One region of the Bradyrhizobium sp. 17 genome, then DNA from elsewhere that is predicted to be linked to it. Evidence: predicted binding sites of a transcription regulator. Region 1 holds the regulator's gene; each other region holds the start of a gene.
The links. The regulator LexA, encoded in region 1, represses DNA repair genes until DNA is damaged. The targets are predictions, from matches to a motif close to TGTTCNNNNTGTGTTCNG.
Positions count from the first base shown of each region.

Region 2: IVB13_RS06780 (YifB family Mg chelatase-like AAA ATPase) is a predicted target of LexA. The motif match lies at 1,723-1,740, and genes of this name have one in related genera.
Region 3: IVB13_RS01770 (single-stranded DNA-binding protein) is a predicted target of LexA. The motif match lies at 1,235-1,252, and genes of this name have one in related genera.

Region 1 is NZ_JADPJQ010000012.1:216,429-221,859, reverse strand. Features, by position in the region: partial or broken gene IVB13_RS02290 (ComEC/Rec2 family competence protein) at 1-1,932, shown strand, start outside; gene IVB13_RS02285 (hypothetical protein) at 2,071-2,505, opposite strand; gene lexA (transcriptional repressor LexA) at 2,999-3,700, opposite strand; gene glp (gephyrin-like molybdotransferase Glp) at 3,877-5,088, opposite strand; gene IVB13_RS02270 (hypothetical protein) at 5,327-5,431, opposite strand, start outside.
Region 2 is NZ_JADPJQ010000036.1:37,846-43,276, forward strand. Features, by position in the region: gene IVB13_RS06765 (AAA family ATPase) at 1-389, shown strand, start outside; gene IVB13_RS06770 (tetratricopeptide repeat protein) at 459-1,244, opposite strand; gene IVB13_RS06775 (PilZ domain-containing protein) at 1,325-1,570, opposite strand; gene IVB13_RS06780 (YifB family Mg chelatase-like AAA ATPase) at 1,799-3,337, shown strand; gene IVB13_RS06785 (hypothetical protein) at 3,393-3,734, shown strand; gene IVB13_RS06790 (hypothetical protein) at 3,854-4,321, shown strand; gene IVB13_RS06795 (PAS domain-containing hybrid sensor histidine kinase/response regulator) at 4,462-5,431, shown strand, end outside.
Region 3 is NZ_JADPJQ010000012.1:109,727-115,157, reverse strand. Features, by position in the region: gene IVB13_RS01775 (outer membrane beta-barrel protein) at 174-956, opposite strand; gene IVB13_RS01770 (single-stranded DNA-binding protein) at 1,416-1,913, shown strand; gene gyrA (DNA gyrase subunit A) at 2,284-5,028, shown strand; gene IVB13_RS01760 (KUP/HAK/KT family potassium transporter) at 5,134-5,431, opposite strand, start outside.

The DNA.
Region 1 (5,431 bases):
CGGCCGGCTTTGCCGTCGCAACCTGGAAGACGGCGCGCATCGCCCACCCGGTGCTGGCAAGGGCGCTCTATTCGGTGTCGTTGTCGGGCTTCGTCGAGGCTCGCGACATCCGCGAGCGTACCGATCGTTTCGTGCTGCGCGTCACGGCGATGGAGGCGCAGCGCAGCGACGTCAGGCTCGAGCGCGTGCGCCTGTCGGTCCGCAAGGGCACCGCGCCGGAGGTCGGTAGCTTCGTTCAGCTGAAGGCACGGCTGATGCCGCCACTCGCGCCGGTGCGGCCCGGCAGCTACGACTTTTCGCGTGACATGTTCTTCCAGGGCATCGGCGCCTCCGGCTTCGCGATGGGCGCCATCACGGTGGCGTCGCCGCCTGAGACCGGCGGCTTACGGCTGCGTTACGCGGCCTTCATGCAAGGCCTGCGCGATGCGATCGATGCCCGCATCCGGGCGACGCTCGACGGCGACAATCGGGCGATCGCGACCGCGCTGCTCACCGGGCGGCGCGATGCGATCACCACGCCCGTCAACGATGCGATGTTCATCTCCGGCCTCGGCCACGTGCTCTCGATCTCCGGTTATCACATGGCCGTCGTTGCCGGCGTCGTGTTCTTCGCGGTGCGCGCGCTGCTCGCTCTGATCCCCGGATTGGCGGCCGGCTTCGCCATCAAGAAATGGTCGGCCGCCGCCGCGCTGGTCGCCGCTGCGTTCTACCTGCTGCTGTCGGGCGCGGAGGTCGCCACGCAAAGGTCGTTCTTCATGACGGCGGTGGTGCTGATCGCGGTGATGGTCGATCGCCGCGCCATCACCTTCCGCACGCTTGCTGTGGCTGCGCTGATCGTGCTGGCGGTCGCGCCGGAAGCGCTGGTGCATCCGAGTTTTCAGATGTCGTTTGCGGCAACGCTCGGCTTGGTCGCACTGGTGCAGATCGGCATGCCCAATTTGTTTGCCTCGCCGGACAATTCGGCGACTGCGCGCATTGCGATGTGGGGTGGGCGCGAGATTGCGATGCTGTTCATGGCTTCGCTGATTGCGGGACTTGCGACGACGCCCTATGCCGCCTTTCATTTCCACCGTGTCACGCCGTTCGGCGTGCTCGCCAATCTCGGCGCGATGCCGGTGGTCTCTGCGCTGGTGATGCCGGCGGGGCTGTTGGGGCTGCTTGCTGCGCCGTTCGGGCTGGACAGCGTGTTCTGGTGGCTGATGGGGATTGGCATCGAGTGGATGGTCGCGGTCTCGCGCTGGGTCGCGGCCTTGCCGGGCGCGGTGGGCCGCATCCCGGCGTTCGGGATCGCGCCGCTGATCGCGGCGAGCCTGGGAATCATTGTGCTCGGCTTGTTGCGCACGCCGCTGCGCTGGTCCGGCGCCCTGGTGCTGCTGGCAGCGATCCTCTGGGGACTGTCGGCGCGGCAGCCCGACATCCTGATTGCCGGGGATGGCGCCAGCGTCGCGGTGCGGGGCAGGGACGGATATCTGCACCTGATCAGGACGAACAAGGACAGCTTTCTGCTCAAGGAATGGCTCGCTGCCGACGCCGATCCGCGCGATGCGGGCAGAGCCTCGCTTGCCGATGGCGTGTCCTGCGACGAATCCGGCTGCGTGACGCCACTGGCCGACGGGAGGCTGGTCGCGCTGGCACTGCGCGTCGACGCTCTCGCAGACGATTGCAGTCGGGCCGCCCTGGTGGTGACGACACGTCCCGCGCCGCCCGATTGCGCGGCGATGGTGGTCGATCGGCAGCGGCTCGCCAGCCAAAGCGCGCTGGCGCTGACGCAGCGTGGTGACGGTTTTGTGGTTCAGGCAGTGAGGGCGAGAGGCACGAGCCGCCCCTGGTTGCCGGCCGGCGCCGGCGAGGGTGATTTCGACGGCAAAGTCGACCGCGCCTCGCATCAAGGACGCAACGCCGGCGGACACCGACCTGCAAGCCGACGATTGATCTGATGGTGCGGAGCAACGCAGTGGTTCGGTGCGTCCGTTCGGATTCGCGGGGTGCAAACCACACCATCTCGCCGGCCACGGCCGGCGATGGCGATTCAATCCTGACCTCCGACTTCGTAGCCGGAGGGCGGCTCTGTCAGCCGATCGGCAGGTGCGTGACGGTCGGCTGCCTGTCGGCGGTGATCTGCGCCTTGTGCTCGCGCTCGGTGACCGACTGAGTCACCGGCAGTTGCAGCACCGTCGCGCGCTGGCCTTCGACGAGCTGCGTCACCAGCACGTATTTGCCGTCGGGGAATTCGATCGCATCATGATGGCGGTCGGGAACGTGCGGATCGATCTTGCCGAACTTGCCCACGCGGGAATTGATGGTGCGCGTCCAGATCCAGCGATTGTCGTAGCGGACGTCGTCGGCGAAGGCGAGCTCCGTCCCCGGCAGCAGGCAGACGGCAACAGACGGATCGGCTGCAGAGGCGAAGCCGCGCGTCGAGGTGCCGCGGAAGCTTGTCGTGACGATCGTCTCGCCGACTTCGGCGGGGCGCGACGCGACGGCATGTAGGCTGTAGTCACACATCGGGTGCTCCTCATGCTGGGATAGCAACCCGCGTCTCTTATCGAGGCGCAGGCCTCTATCAGAGTGGAAGCACGAACGCTCTGCTTGGTTGTGGGCAAATCTGCGGCTGGCTTCCGCAAGCCGCGATCACATTATCTTTCCCGAATTCAATAGGAACAAAGCTCGCCGCGATGCATTCGGGAGGCGCGTACGCGAACATTGCCAACTTGGCTGCAACGGCCGAACTTGACCGCTGGTCGCTGTTTCCTCGAACAACCGAGCCGCGAAGCGGTGCTGCTTGAAGCGGTGCTGCTTCGTCGGCGTGGCGAGGAGCCAGCGTTGGAGGAGGGGCCGGATAGTCTGTGCAGAACCAGAAAGGCTATCCAGCCGGAGCGGACGATGATCCGCTCCAATCTCTGACCGGCGATGCCGATCGGAAGCGCGCGAGGCGCCAAGCACCTCCGGCATGAAGTGCTTCCGATATGAAGTACTGCCGATAGAAAGACTCCCGGTATCAGTACTTCCGGTAAAGCCCGATCAGCTTGCCCTGAATCTTCACCCGGTTGGGCGGCAGGATGCGGACCTCATAGGCCGCGTTGGCGGGCTCGAGCGCGATCGAGGCGCCGCGACGGCGGAAGCGCTTCAGCGTCGCTTCCTCGTCGTCGATCAGCGCCACCACGATGTCGCCGGTATCGGCGCTCTCGTTGCGCTGGATCAGGGCCATGTCGCCGTCGAGAATGCCGGCTTCGACCATCGAGTCGCCGCGCACTTCCAGCGCGTAATGCTCGCCCGAGCCGAGCATGTCAGGCGGTACGCTGATAGTATGGCTGCGGGTCTGCAACGCCTCGATCGGCGTGCCGGCCGCGATGCGGCCCATCACCGGCACCGCGACGAGACGTTCGCCCTCGTCAGCGGGCAGGCTCGCGCTCGCACGCACCTTGCCGAGATTGCCCTCGATGACGCTCGGCGTGAAGCCGCGGCGGCTGCCAGCGGCTGCCTGGAGCTCCGGCAGCTTGATGACTTCAATCGCACGGGCGCGGTTGGGCAGGCGTCGGATGAAGCCACGCTCCTCGAGCGCCGTGATCAGGCGATGGATGCCCGACTTCGAGCGCAGATCGAGCGCATCCTTCATCTCGTCGAAGGAGGGCGGCACGCCGCTTTCCTTCAGACGTTCACTGATGAACCGCAGAAGCTCGTATTGTTTGCGCGTTAACATCTCGACCAAAGTCCCCCGGTTGATGTCGTCCGATTCCGAGACGCTGAATTCGGCCATAAGCCGCTGCATGCTCGAAACAAATCATGAACAGACACTATATGTTCGATACATGTTCCGCAACTGCTTAATTTACCGTGAACAGAGCAAAGTGCGCGGAACGCGCGTTGCGGGGGCGCTCAGACGGGGAGCCGCAACACTTCGCAAGCCGTGCCGGCTTCGGCCTTCGGCGCGAATGGTGCGCGGACGAGAAGTACCTGTGCTGCAGCGAGATTCGCAAGCAGCGAAGAGTCCTGATGATTGACGGGAACAACGACGCGTGTGCCATCGTCACGCTCCTCAAGATGCGCGCGCAGATAGTCCTCGCGCTGGTCGTTGGCGCCGACGTCGCGGCCGAGCACGGCGCGTTCACGGCGATGGTGAATCACTGAACGGCCCGACAGGGCGCGAATCAGCGGCACCATGAACAGGAAAGCGCACACGTAGGACGATACGGGATTGCCCGGCAGGCCGATCACACCCATTGCGCCGAGTCGCCCGTGCATCATCGGCTTGCCTGGCCGCATCGCGATCTTCCAGAACGCCATCGCGATGCCTTCGTCCCGCAGTGCCTGCTGGACCAGATCGTGGTCGCCGACCGATGCGCCGCCGGTCGTGATCAGGACGTCGGCGCCGCTCTCGCGGGCGCGGCGGATGCCGGCGGTGGTGGCCTCGAGCGTGTCGGCGGCAATACCGAGGTCGATGGTCTCGGCGCCCTCGCTGCGGGCGAGCGCGTGCAGGGCGTAGCCGTTGGAATAGACGATCTGGCCGTGGCCGGGCGTGGTGCCCGGCATCACCAGCTCGTCGCCGGTGGCGAGAATCGCGACCTTCGGACGCCTGACAACGGCAAGGTGCGGATGATTCATCCCGGCGGCGAGCGCGAGGTCTCGCTCGGTCAGACGGCTTCCCTTGCGCAGGAGCACGTCGCCCTCGCGGAAATCGACGCCGGCGGGGCGGATGTGCCGGCCGGCGATCGCGGCTTCCTTGATCGTGATGCGCTTGCCGGCGGCGACCGTGTCCTCCTGGATCACGACGGCGTCCGCGCCAAAGGGAACGACGCCGCCGGTGAAGATCCGCACGGCCTCGCCGGCTCCGACCGTCCCCTCGAACGGTCGGCCCGCTGCGACTTCGCCGATGACGGTGAGCTCCGAATCGATCGTCGCGGCATCGGCCGCGCGCACCGCGTAGCCGTCCATCGCCGACATCGCTTGCGGCGGCTGCGTGCGCCGCGCCACGACGTCACGCGCGAGCACGCGATGGTAGGCCTCGTCGAGGGAAATCATTTCTTCCGGCAGCGGCTCTGCACCCGCCAGCACCGCGGCAAGCGCGTCAGAAACCGGCATCAAGGCCACGGCGAAAACTCCTGCTCGGCACGTTCGGGCGAATGTTCCGCACGTCTTCTAGCCGAGCGCAGGCGCAGAGGCAAAAGCGGCTGAGCAGGCACAGTCATCCCGCCCCTTCACATTGTTCCGGAAGGCAGGATCAAGCGCGTCGCGGCATGATCCGAAGGAGGTCACAGATCGGCAGGAGAGTGGTCATGGAAGCGACGAAAATCATGGCAAGGCGAGAACGCGCCATGGCCTGAATCGATCAGCTCCCTGCCTGCCCGGGAGTTACGTCGGGCGCCTTGGATCCCTGATCCTTGTCGGGCAGCGGGTCGGCTTGGGATTTCAGGTCGGCGGCCTTGCTCACAAG
Region 2 (5,431 bases), on a different contig from region 1:
TTGCGAACCTGCGCAACACCAAGAACATGCTGAACGTCTTGAAGGCGGCGCGGCCGAACGACCGGCCGCCGCTCTACTGCATCAACCAGGTCGGCATGCCCAAGCGGGCGGAGATCGAGGTCAAGGCCTTCGCCAAGACCATGGAGAGCCAGCCGATCGCGGTGATCCCGTTCGATTCGAAGCTGTTCTCGACCGCGGCCAACAACGGCCAGATGATCGCGGAGGTCTCCAAGAGCCACCGCACCACCGAGCTGTTCCAGAACATGGCGAACCGCCTCGCCGGGCGGGGCGAAGTGAAGAAGCCGAAGCGCTCGCTGCTCGGGCCGCTGCTGAAGAAGCTGAAGGGCAGGTCGGGTCGCGGGTCAGCCCCGCATCGCAAGGCATCCTGAGCAAGGCGTTCTGAGCAAGGCGTTCGGACCAAGGCTTCCTGACACGGCATCCTGACGCGCGCGAGCGAGTTACTTCTCCGCCCGCTGCTGCTTCTTCACCAGCAACTGCCGCAGCGCCGTGACCTTGGCCGCCGCCTGATCCGGCGGCAGGTCCGCCTTCACGATGGCTTCGGCCTCGGCCTGCTTTCCTTCGAGTCCCAGCACGAGCGCGAGATTGGCGCGCACGCGGAAATCGGCGGGATTGCGCTCGTGCGCCCGGCGCATCGTTTCCTCAGCCCGCGGCAGATTGTTCTGCAGCATGTAGGACAGTCCGAGATTGGACAGCACCGACGGCTCGTCCGGCACGATCTTCAGCGCGGCGGCGTAATATTGCTGCGCCTCCTCGTTGCGACCGAGCTGATCGAGCGCGGCGCCTTGCGCCGACAGGATATGCCAGTCGGGATCCTCGGGCGAATGCGCGCGGCCGAGGACGTCGAACGCCTGCTGGAAACTGCCGCTGTCGGCGAGCGCACGGCCGTAGCCGGCGAGCAGCGCCTTGTTGCTGGAATGGGCGAGCACGGCCTGCTCCAGCACCGCGAGCGCCTGCGCGCGCTGGCCGGTCTGGCGCAACGCCTTGCCGTATTCGAGCGCGACGTTGGGATCGCCAGGCTTGGCGCGATAGCGCTCGCGCAGCGCATCCATGTCCGGCTTCACGTCCGGCTTGGCCTCGGCCCTGCCAGCCGTGTCCGACTTTCCGCCGAGCGCGCCGGTGATGTCCTCGATGCCGGTTGTCTGACAGCCGCCGAGGGCCAGGATCAGAAGCGCGGAAAACAGATATCTCGCCGGAAGAGAGGCGACGGACAAACGCTTGGACATACTCTGATCACTCGGCGACTGATCAGAGATGCTTACCGATTAACGCTAAAGTCCCGTTAAGGCGGGGCGCTTCCGAAAGCTCAGTCGGTGAATTCAGCGCCGAACTCGCAGCCGATGCGCCAGCGCAGGCGGCACTGCCGGGAATAGTCGGGCGCGAAGATGATGGTGAATTGCGGCGGCACTTCCAGAAATTCCGCCACGACTTTCACGCCGCCATCCGAAATATCCGTGATCGTGCAGTCCCGCGGCAGCGAACCCGCGCCAAAATGAATCTTGGCGAGCCGCGTGCACATCCGTCGTTCGCTTCTCCGGCGATTTGCAAGCATTTGAATTGTTCACCCGTTAGACCACGGCCCATCCCGCACCCCTAGGAGTAGCGGACATTCGTTGGAATGTGCTGAGCAGAGCAGCTTGCATTCGAGGCGTAGTGTCTTCGTCGTGTTTACGATTGGTTAGGACCTTCCGGCGCCCCTCGACCCGTTCCTGTATTGTTCTTGCAAGAATTGGCCCGCTCTGCTACCCCGAATTGTGCAAAAGGGCAGGCTGGTTCGGGCATGGTTCAGCGGGTTTCTACCGTCGCCTTTGAGGGGATCGAGGCCCGCGCGGTCGACGTGCAGGTGCAGGTCGCGCCCGGTCTGCCGGCCTTCGCGATCGTCGGTCTCCCGGACAAGGCGGTGTCGGAGGCGCGCGAGCGGGTCCGCTCGGCGCTGATCGCCTCGGGGCTGGCGCTGCCGGCGCGGCGGATCACCGTCAATCTCGCGCCCGCCGATTTGCCCAAGGAGGGCAGCCATTATGACCTGCCGATCGCGCTCGGCCTGATGGGGGCGATCGGCGCGATCCCTCCGGATGCGCTGTCCGGCTTCACCGTTCTGGGCGAGCTTGGCCTCGACGGATCGATCGCGCCGGTGGCCGGTGTTCTTCCCGCCGCGATCGGCGCCAATGTGCGCGAGGAGGGGCTGATTTGTCCGGCGGCTTGCGGCTCGGAAGCGGCATGGGCGAGCCCGGACATCCAGATCATCGCCGCAAGTTCGCTGATCCAGATAGCCAACCATTTCAAGGGAACGCAGGTGCTGTCGCGGCCTGTGCCGAAGGTGCATGAAGCAGCAAGCTCGCCGCTCGACCTGCGCGACATCAAGGGCCAGGAGAGCGCCAAGCGGGCGCTGGAGATCGCGGCCGCCGGCGGCCATCACCTGCTGATGATCGGCGCGCCCGGCGCCGGCAAATCGATGCTGGCGGCACGCCTGCCCTCGATCCTGCCGCCGCTGTCACCGGGCGAGTTGCTCGAGGTCTCGATGATCGCCTCTGTTGCCGGCGAGATCGAGGGCGGCGCACTGACGGCGCGGCGGCCGTTTCGCTCGCCGCATCATTCCGCCAGCATGGCTGCGCTCACCGGCGGCGGCATGCGCGCCCGGCCCGGCGAGATCTCGCTCGCGCATCAGGGCGTGCTGTTCCTCGACGAGCTCCCCGAATTCGATCCGCGCGTGCTGGATTCGCTGCGCCACCCGCTGGAGAACGGCGAGGTCTCGGTGTCCCGCGCCAATCACCGCGTCACCTATCCCGCACGCTTCATGCTGGTCGCGGCGATGAATCCCTGCCGCTGCGGCAATGCGTTCGAGCCCGGCTATGCCTGCAAGCGCGGCCGCATCGATCGCTGCACGGGCGACTACCAGGCCCGCATCTCGGGGCCGCTGATGGACCGCATCGATTTGCGCATCGAGGTTCCCGCGGTGACCGCGGCCGATTTGATCCTGCCGCCGCCCGCAGAGGGCTCGGCCGAAGTCGCCGCGCGCGTGGCGGCGGCGCGGGATATCCAGCTCGCCCGCTACGCGGACGCCGGCCTGCCGAAGGTTCGCACCAATGCCGAAGCGCCGGCCTCGGTGCTGGAGGAGATTGCCAAACCGGATGCGCAAGGCCAGAAGCTGCTGCGCGACGCCGCCGAGACCATGCGGCTGTCGGCGCGCGGCTATCACCGCGTGTTGCGGGTGGCGCGCACGCTGGCCGATCTCGATCATGCGGACAGGATCGGCCGGCTGCATCTCGCCGAGGCCTTGTCCTACCGCGCACTCGCGGAGGATGTGCGCCAGATCGCCTGACCGATACGCCCGCGGCATCTTCCTGACGAACAGCACGTTCCCCGAGAGTGAAGCTATGACCGACGCCAATGCCTGCACCATCAGATTTGTTCGTGCGTCCCAATACGCTGATTGGCTGAGGTCATACGAGCTGTGGGTCAACGGGACCAGCGTTGGGAAGCTTGCGCGCAACGGCGTGTTGGAGATCACGCTGCCGGCCGGCGCCTGCACGATCGAGGCGACCATTGATTGGGGCAGGAGCCAGCCGCTCGTCGTTCGCACCACTCCCGGCCAAACCGTCGAGATCGAGGTCAGGAACAGGTGGGGTGCCTGGGCGGCGCTGTGGGCGATCAGCTTCGGCAAAAACAGCTATTTGGTTCTCACTGAAGTCGAGCGAAAAACGAACAGAAGCGCCTGACCGACTGAGATCCTCATCCCCGGATACCGGCATCAACCCGGCGGTAACGAGTTTCCTTTACGCTCTGCAAACCATAAGGCCCATCAGTTCCCCGTACCGGGCCCGGCGAGTAGCGCGTCATGTTGCGTTTCAAGATCCTGGCGTCGGTTGTTCCCCTGTTGGCGGCCGCGGTGTTTGCCCGAAGCGAGATCGGATCGGTCTCGCATCCCTGCATCGCCCTCGGCGACACCTCGGTCGAGCTGACGTCGCTGTTCTGGACCGCCGGCGTGCATGTCGCCTTCACCGATGATCCCGCGCGCGCCACGGTGCGGGTTCAGATCACCGAGGATGCGGACGCGGCCGACTTCGCCGTCGTCGAGGACGGCCTCGGCTCGGAATCGGAGTCCTGCCAGGCCAACCCCTCGACTCGCCTGATCTCGATTGCCGCGCAGCCCGTCGACGGCGGTCAGGTGATCTATCTCTCCACCGAGGGGCCGGCGGATTACCGTGTCTATGTGCGCTCGAAAACCTTCTCGCAGCGCGAGGCGGCGGCGCTGATCGTCGGCGCCCGCGGCGGCCACCGCCGTCTCCAGGCCGCCTCGCTTTGAGCCGCGTCGCTTTGCGCCGTTAACGCCTCGTCAACCCTGTTTGGAGGCGGTCGCAGGGCCTCAAACTGTTCGCAAGGTCGGCGGCACATCGTCGTTTACAGCGAGCGTAGCGTTTTAAGAAAACAGTCGGGTCGGTGGCGATGGGTCGGACGTTCCGGATCAAGGTGCGCATGCGCCGCTTCAGGCGACAGCACCCCCGAATCGCCTTTGCGATCCGCTCCTTCATGATCTTCTCGGCGACCTTCGGCGGCGCCTATGGGTTTGTCTCCGGCAGCCGGTCCGAGACGTCCGGCTACGATCCCAATGCATTTGCGATCGGCGTCAGCTTCCTGTTCGCGCTCGCCTGCCTCGGCCTCGCCACGCTCAGCATGCGCCTGCGCTTCGTCAACAAGCGGATGCGGGCGCTGGCTGCCCACAACGAAACGCTGATCGACCGCAATTGGGAGCTGAAGGAAGCGGAAGAACGCGCCCGCAGCCTGTTCGAACAGCAGGGCGATCTGATCGTGCTGCGCGACACAAATGGCTGCATCACCTTCGCCAACGACGCCTATTGCGCGCTTGCCGGACAGGCGCGCGGCGCGCTGGTCGGCACGCGCTTTGATTTCGCCATGCTGGAGCAGGGCGACAGCGCCCGCGAGAGCAACGGCACGCGCATTCACGACCAGAAGATCACAACCCCGCTCGGCGCGCGCTGGATCGCCTGGCGCGAAGGCTATGTTCGCCTCGACGCCGGCCAGCCCGCCGAATTGCAGAGCGTCGGACGCGACGTCACCGACCGCACCGAGACCGAGCGCGCGCTGTCCGACGCCCGCGATCAGGCCGACGCCGCCAACCGGGCCAAATCGCGCTTCCTGGCGATGGCGTCGCACGAGATCCGCACGCCGCTGAACGGCATCATCGGTATGGGCGGGCTGCTGCTCGACACCACGCTGACGCCTGAGCAGTCGACCTACGCCAAGGCCGTGAAGACCTCCGGCGAAGCGCTGATGGCGCTGATCGAGGAGTTGCTCGACTATTCCAAGATCGAAGCCGGCAAGCTCGATCTCGAGCAGCGTCCCTTTTCGCTCTCGGCCCTGATCGAGGACATCACCGAGCTGCTCGCGCCGCGCG
Region 3 (5,431 bases), 110 kb from region 1:
GGACTCACTTGCCCAACTGATGCCGTACTTACACCAGTGAAGCCGCAAGTTGTGTCACTCAAAAGCAACAACGGTCGGAAAACGGAACGGTTATTGACCGATTAATATTGGAGAACTGCACAGCAAAAGGCCGGCGCAAGGCCGGCCTTCGAAGTGCGATATGTCCAGCGCGATCAGTACCTTGCGATGGCCGGACCGCCCCAGCGATAGTTCAAGCGCACCAGGCCCATGTCTACGTCCTGGCGAATCCGGTCGCTGCCGAATACCGCACCCGCGGGCGTTGTGAAGCCGATCGTGCGATCGCCAAGGAAGATGTGGTCGTACTCAAAGCCCAGCGACCAGTTCGGGGCGAAGCCGAATTCCAGACCGGCCCCGACCGTGCCACCCCAGCGAGTCTCCCGGGCCGAAGCCAGCAGCGCGCCCGCGCCGGGCGTACCCGCAGCAGCGTAGATGTCGTACTTGTCACCGACGACGGCGGCGCCGCCCTTCACGTAAAGCAGCACGTTGTTCCAGGCGTAACCGACCTGACCGGTGATGAGACCGAAAGCGTCGATGCGGGAACGGTTGCGATCACCCGTCACCAAAGCGGTACCAGGGAAGAGGGTGCTCACGTTGTCGCCCCGGAAGTCAGCCCAGTTGCCCTGGCCTTCCAGACCGAACACCCAATTGGCGGACTGCCAGCGATAGCCGATCTGGCCGCCGACGGTGCCCCCTGTTGCATTGTGACAGCCTTCGCCGACGAGAACGCCGGTCGCGGGCGTGACGAAGTCCCAGCACTTGTGGCTGGATCCACCGCCGCCGTTGATGCCGATGTAGAAGCCGCTCCAGTCGTAGATGGCGGCAACCGCCGGCGGCGGGGCTTTGGTGTAGGGACGCGCGGCCATGTCCGCCGCGCTTGCGGGAGCCGACAAGCCCATCGCCACTGCACCGATTGCACAAATAAGAAGCTTATTCATTGCCAGTCTCCCCAGGTTTCGTCCGCTTCTTATTTCCCCGAAGCGGCTGATCAGGCGCGAGGGCCCATATGAACTAAGTCCGAGGCAACCGTAGCTCTACGGAGCGGCAGAGTCCGTCTCCCAAATGCAACAAGACCGGGGCAGTGCGAGTACCCATAACTTGCTGAATGTTAAGTTCTTTCTTCCATTTTTGGGAACCTACAAAGGTTCCAATCGACGTGTGCCTTTCCGCAACACATGTGGCCGATCGATCCCACGCCTTCAGATCTGTCTTCGCCAAGAACAAATCTGGAACGAACCGGAGGTCGATGCTATATGTGGGGATAACCGGAAGGGTGACGGCCTGATCGTCGTCCGCAAGTGTTCGGCGAGCGTATAGGGTCGCCTCAACAGGCACGGCGGAACGCGGGAGCGGACCGGCCTTCTTGAATTCAGTGGCATTCGGAGCGGAGAGCGGAGATGGCGGGAAGCGTCAACAAGGTCATTCTGGTTGGAAATCTCGGCAAGGATCCTGAAATCCGCCGCACCCAGGACGGGCGGCCGATCGCCAATCTGAGCGTCGCGACTTCGGAGACGTGGCGCGACAAGGCGACTGGCGAGCGCAAGGAAAAGACCGAGTGGCACCGCGTCGTGATCTTCAATGAAGGGCTCTGCAAGGTCGCCGAACAGTATCTGAAGAAGGGCGCCAAGATTTACGTCGAGGGTGCGCTCCAGACCCGCAAATGGACCGACCAGAGCGGTGTCGAAAAGTACTCGACCGAAGTCGTGCTGCAGGGGTTCAACTCGACCTTGACGATGCTGGACGGTCGTAGCGGCGGTGGCGGAGGCGGCAGCTTCGGCGACGAGCCGGGCGGCGATTTCGGCTCCTCCGGTCCGGTCAGCAGCACGCCGCGGCGCCCTGTTGCCGCCGGCGGCGGTGGCCGCAACAGCGACATGGACGACGATATCCCGTTCTGAGCGATTCCGCTCCAAGAACGCGGCGCCTGATGCGGACGCCCGGCCGGATGGGCGGCGCTTCTCATCTCATGTCAGAACATCCCACTAATCGACAGGACGGGCTCGGCATTTCCGGGCCCGCTTCATGTTTGGGGTGAGCTCGGATTGCGGCTTGGCAAACGCGCCGACGCGGCAAGCTCACCGCGCGGTTTTCCACGCGTGAGCGGCGATTTTGCAAGGCCGATGCGAGTGCTGTCCGAGACACCGCTCGCAAGGGCTTAAGTTGTTGGAAAAATAGGCGGAAAAAGCGCTTCCCAGAACGCCGCGAGGGTGGTTATCAGAGGCTCGATGCGCTATATGATTCCCAGATAAAACCTCACCGGATTTCCCCTTGGCTGACGACGACGACAAGCCCGGCGACCAGCCGGCGCAACCCTCGGATATTCGCCCCGTCTCCATCTTCGAGGAGATGAAGAAGTCCTATCTCGACTACGCCATGAGCGTGATCGTGGCGCGGGCGCTGCCTGACGCCCGCGATGGCCTGAAGCCGGTGCATCGCCGCATCCTGTACTCGATGAACGAGCAGGGGCACACGCCGGACAAGAAGTACGTCAAGTCCGCCCGCGTGGTCGGTGACGTCATCGGTAAATATCATCCGCATGGCGACCAGTCGATCTACGACGCCATGGTCCGGATGGCGCAGGACTTCTCCATGCGCGTGCCGCTGATCGACGGCCAGGGCAATTTCGGCTCGGTCGACGGCGATCCCCCGGCTGCCTATCGTTATACCGAAGCCCGATTGACGAAGGCGGCGCTGGCTCTGCTGGCCGACATCGACAAGGACACGGTCGACTTCCAGCCGAACTACGACAACAACGAGACCGAACCGTCGGTCTTGCCAGCCAAGTTCCCGAACCTTCTCGTCAACGGCGCCGGCGGCATCGCGGTCGGCATGGCGACCAACATCCCGCCGCACAATCTCGGCGAGGTCATCGACGCCTGCGTCGCGCTGATCGACAACCCCGCGCTCACCATCGACGAGCTCATCAACATCGTGCCGGGACCGGACTTCCCGACCGGCGGCGTCATCCTCGGACGGCAGGGCATCCGCGCCGCCTATCACCTCGGCCGCGGCTCGGTCATGATGCGCGGCAAGGTCGCGATCGAGACCATCCGCAAGGAGCGCGAGGCGATCATCATCACCGAGATTCCCTACCAGGTGAACAAGGCGACGATGGTCGAGCGCATCGCCGAGCTGGTCAAGGAAAAGAAGATCGAAGGCATCGGCGACCTGCGCGATGAATCCGATCGCGACGGCTACCGCGTCGTCATCGAATTGAAGCGCGACGCCGTGCCGGATGTGGTGCTCAATCAGCTCTACAGGTTCACGCCGCTGCAGACGAGCTTCGGCGTCAACATGGTGGCGCTCGACAGCGGCCGTCCACGGGTCATGCACCTGAAGGACCTGCTGGCGATCTTCGTCGACTTCCGCGAGCGGGTCGTCACGCGGCGCACCAAGTTCCTGCTCGCCAAGGCCCGAGATCGCGCCCATGTTTTGGTCGGTCTCGCCATCGCAGTCGCCAATATCGACGAGATGATCCGCGTCATCCGGACCTCGCCCGACCCGACCACCGCCCGCGACACCCTGATGTCGCGCGACTGGCCGGCCCGGGACGTCGAGGACATGCTGACGCTGATCGACGATCCGCGCCACCGCATCAGCGAGAACGGCACGATCCGGCTGTCGATGGAGCAGGCGAGGGCCATTCTCGATCTGCGCCTGCAACGCCTCACCGCACTCGGCCGCGACGAAATCCGCGAGGAGCTCGACAAGCTCGCCGGCGAGATCGCCGACTATCTCGACATCCTGCGCTCGCGCGACCGCGTGCTGGGCATCATCAAGTCCGAGCTCGCCGAAGTGAAGGCCGAGTTCGCAACCCCGCGCCGCACCGTCATCATCGAGCAGGAAGGTGAGGTCGAGGACGAGGACCTGATCCAGCGCGAGGACATGGTCGTCACCGTCTCGCACGCCGGCTACGTCAAGCGCGTGCCGCTGTCGGCCTACCGGGCCCAGCGCCGCGGCGGCAAGGGCCGCGCCGGCATGCAGACCCGCGATGAGGATTTTGTCAGCCGGCTGTTCGTGGCGTCCACGCATACTCCGATGCTGTTCTTCTCCTCGCGCGGACAGGTCTACAAGATCAAAGTCTGGCGCCTGCCGATGGCCGCGCCGAATGCGCGCGGCAAGGCGCTGATCAACATCCTGCCGCTGGAGCAGGGCGAGCGCATCACCACCATCATGCCGCTGCCGGAGGACGAGTCCACCTGGGGCAATCTCGACGTGATGTTTGCCACGACAGGCGGCAACGTCCGGCGCAACAAGCTGTCCGACTTCGTGGATGTCCGCCGCTCCGGCATCATCGCGATGAAGCTCGACGACAATGAAGCGATCGTCGACGTGCAGATCTGCACTGAGCACGACGACGTGCTTTTGACCGGCGCCGGCGGCCAGTGCATCCGCTTCCCCGTGACCGACGTGCGGGTGTTCACCGGCCGCACCTCGATGGGCGTGCGCGGCATTGCGCTTGCCGAGGGCGACAAGGTGATCTCGCTGGCGATCCTGCGCCACGTCGAGACGACGTCCGACGAGCGCTCGGCGTACCTGAAGATGCGTCGTGCGGTCGCCGGCGAAGCTGCGGCCGAGGAGCCGGCGGCGGACGCCGAGACCGAGGAGACCTCCGGCAGCTTCCAACTCGCCCAGGAGCGTTACGTCGAGATGTCAGCGCAGGAGCAGGTCGTGCTGACCGTGTCCGTCAACGGTTACGGCAAGCGGACGTCGTCCTACGAGTACCGCACCACGGGCCGCGGCGGCAAAGGCATCGTCGCCATGAGCGTCAACAACCGCAACGGCAACCTCGTAGCGTCGTTCCCCGTGGAGGATGCTGATCAAATCATGCTGGTTACCGACAAGGGTCAGCTGATCCGCTGCCCGGTCGAAGGCATCCGCGTCGCCGGCCGCTCGACCCAGGGCGTGATCGTGTTCGACACCGCGGAGGACGAACACGTCGTCTCGGTCGAGCACATCACGGAAGAGGCCGAGAGCGGAAACGGGGCGAATGGGGAGTCGAACGGGGAGTGATGCGTCACCCCGTAGCCCGGATGGAGCGCAAGCGAAATCCGGGTTCTTCATTCGGACGGCTGTCCCGGATTGAGTTGTGCTCGATCCGGATACTGCACTGACCAGCTAAATCTCCAGCTCCGTGCCGAATTCCACCACCTGCTTGGTAGGTACGCCGAAGAACGCGGCGGAGCGTTCGGCGTTGCGTTGCAGGAAGGCGAACACGGTTTCGCGCCAGACCCACATGCCCGGCACGTCCTCGCGCGGGATGATTGTCTCGCGGCCGACGTAATAGGTGATGTCGGAGAGGTCGATGCCGGGCAGCTTGCCGTGGCGGCAGGCGAAGGTCAGCCCTTCGTAAATCGTCGGGTTCTGCATGAAGCCGTAATGCAGAACGACGCGGGTAATGCCGGGAATGATCTCG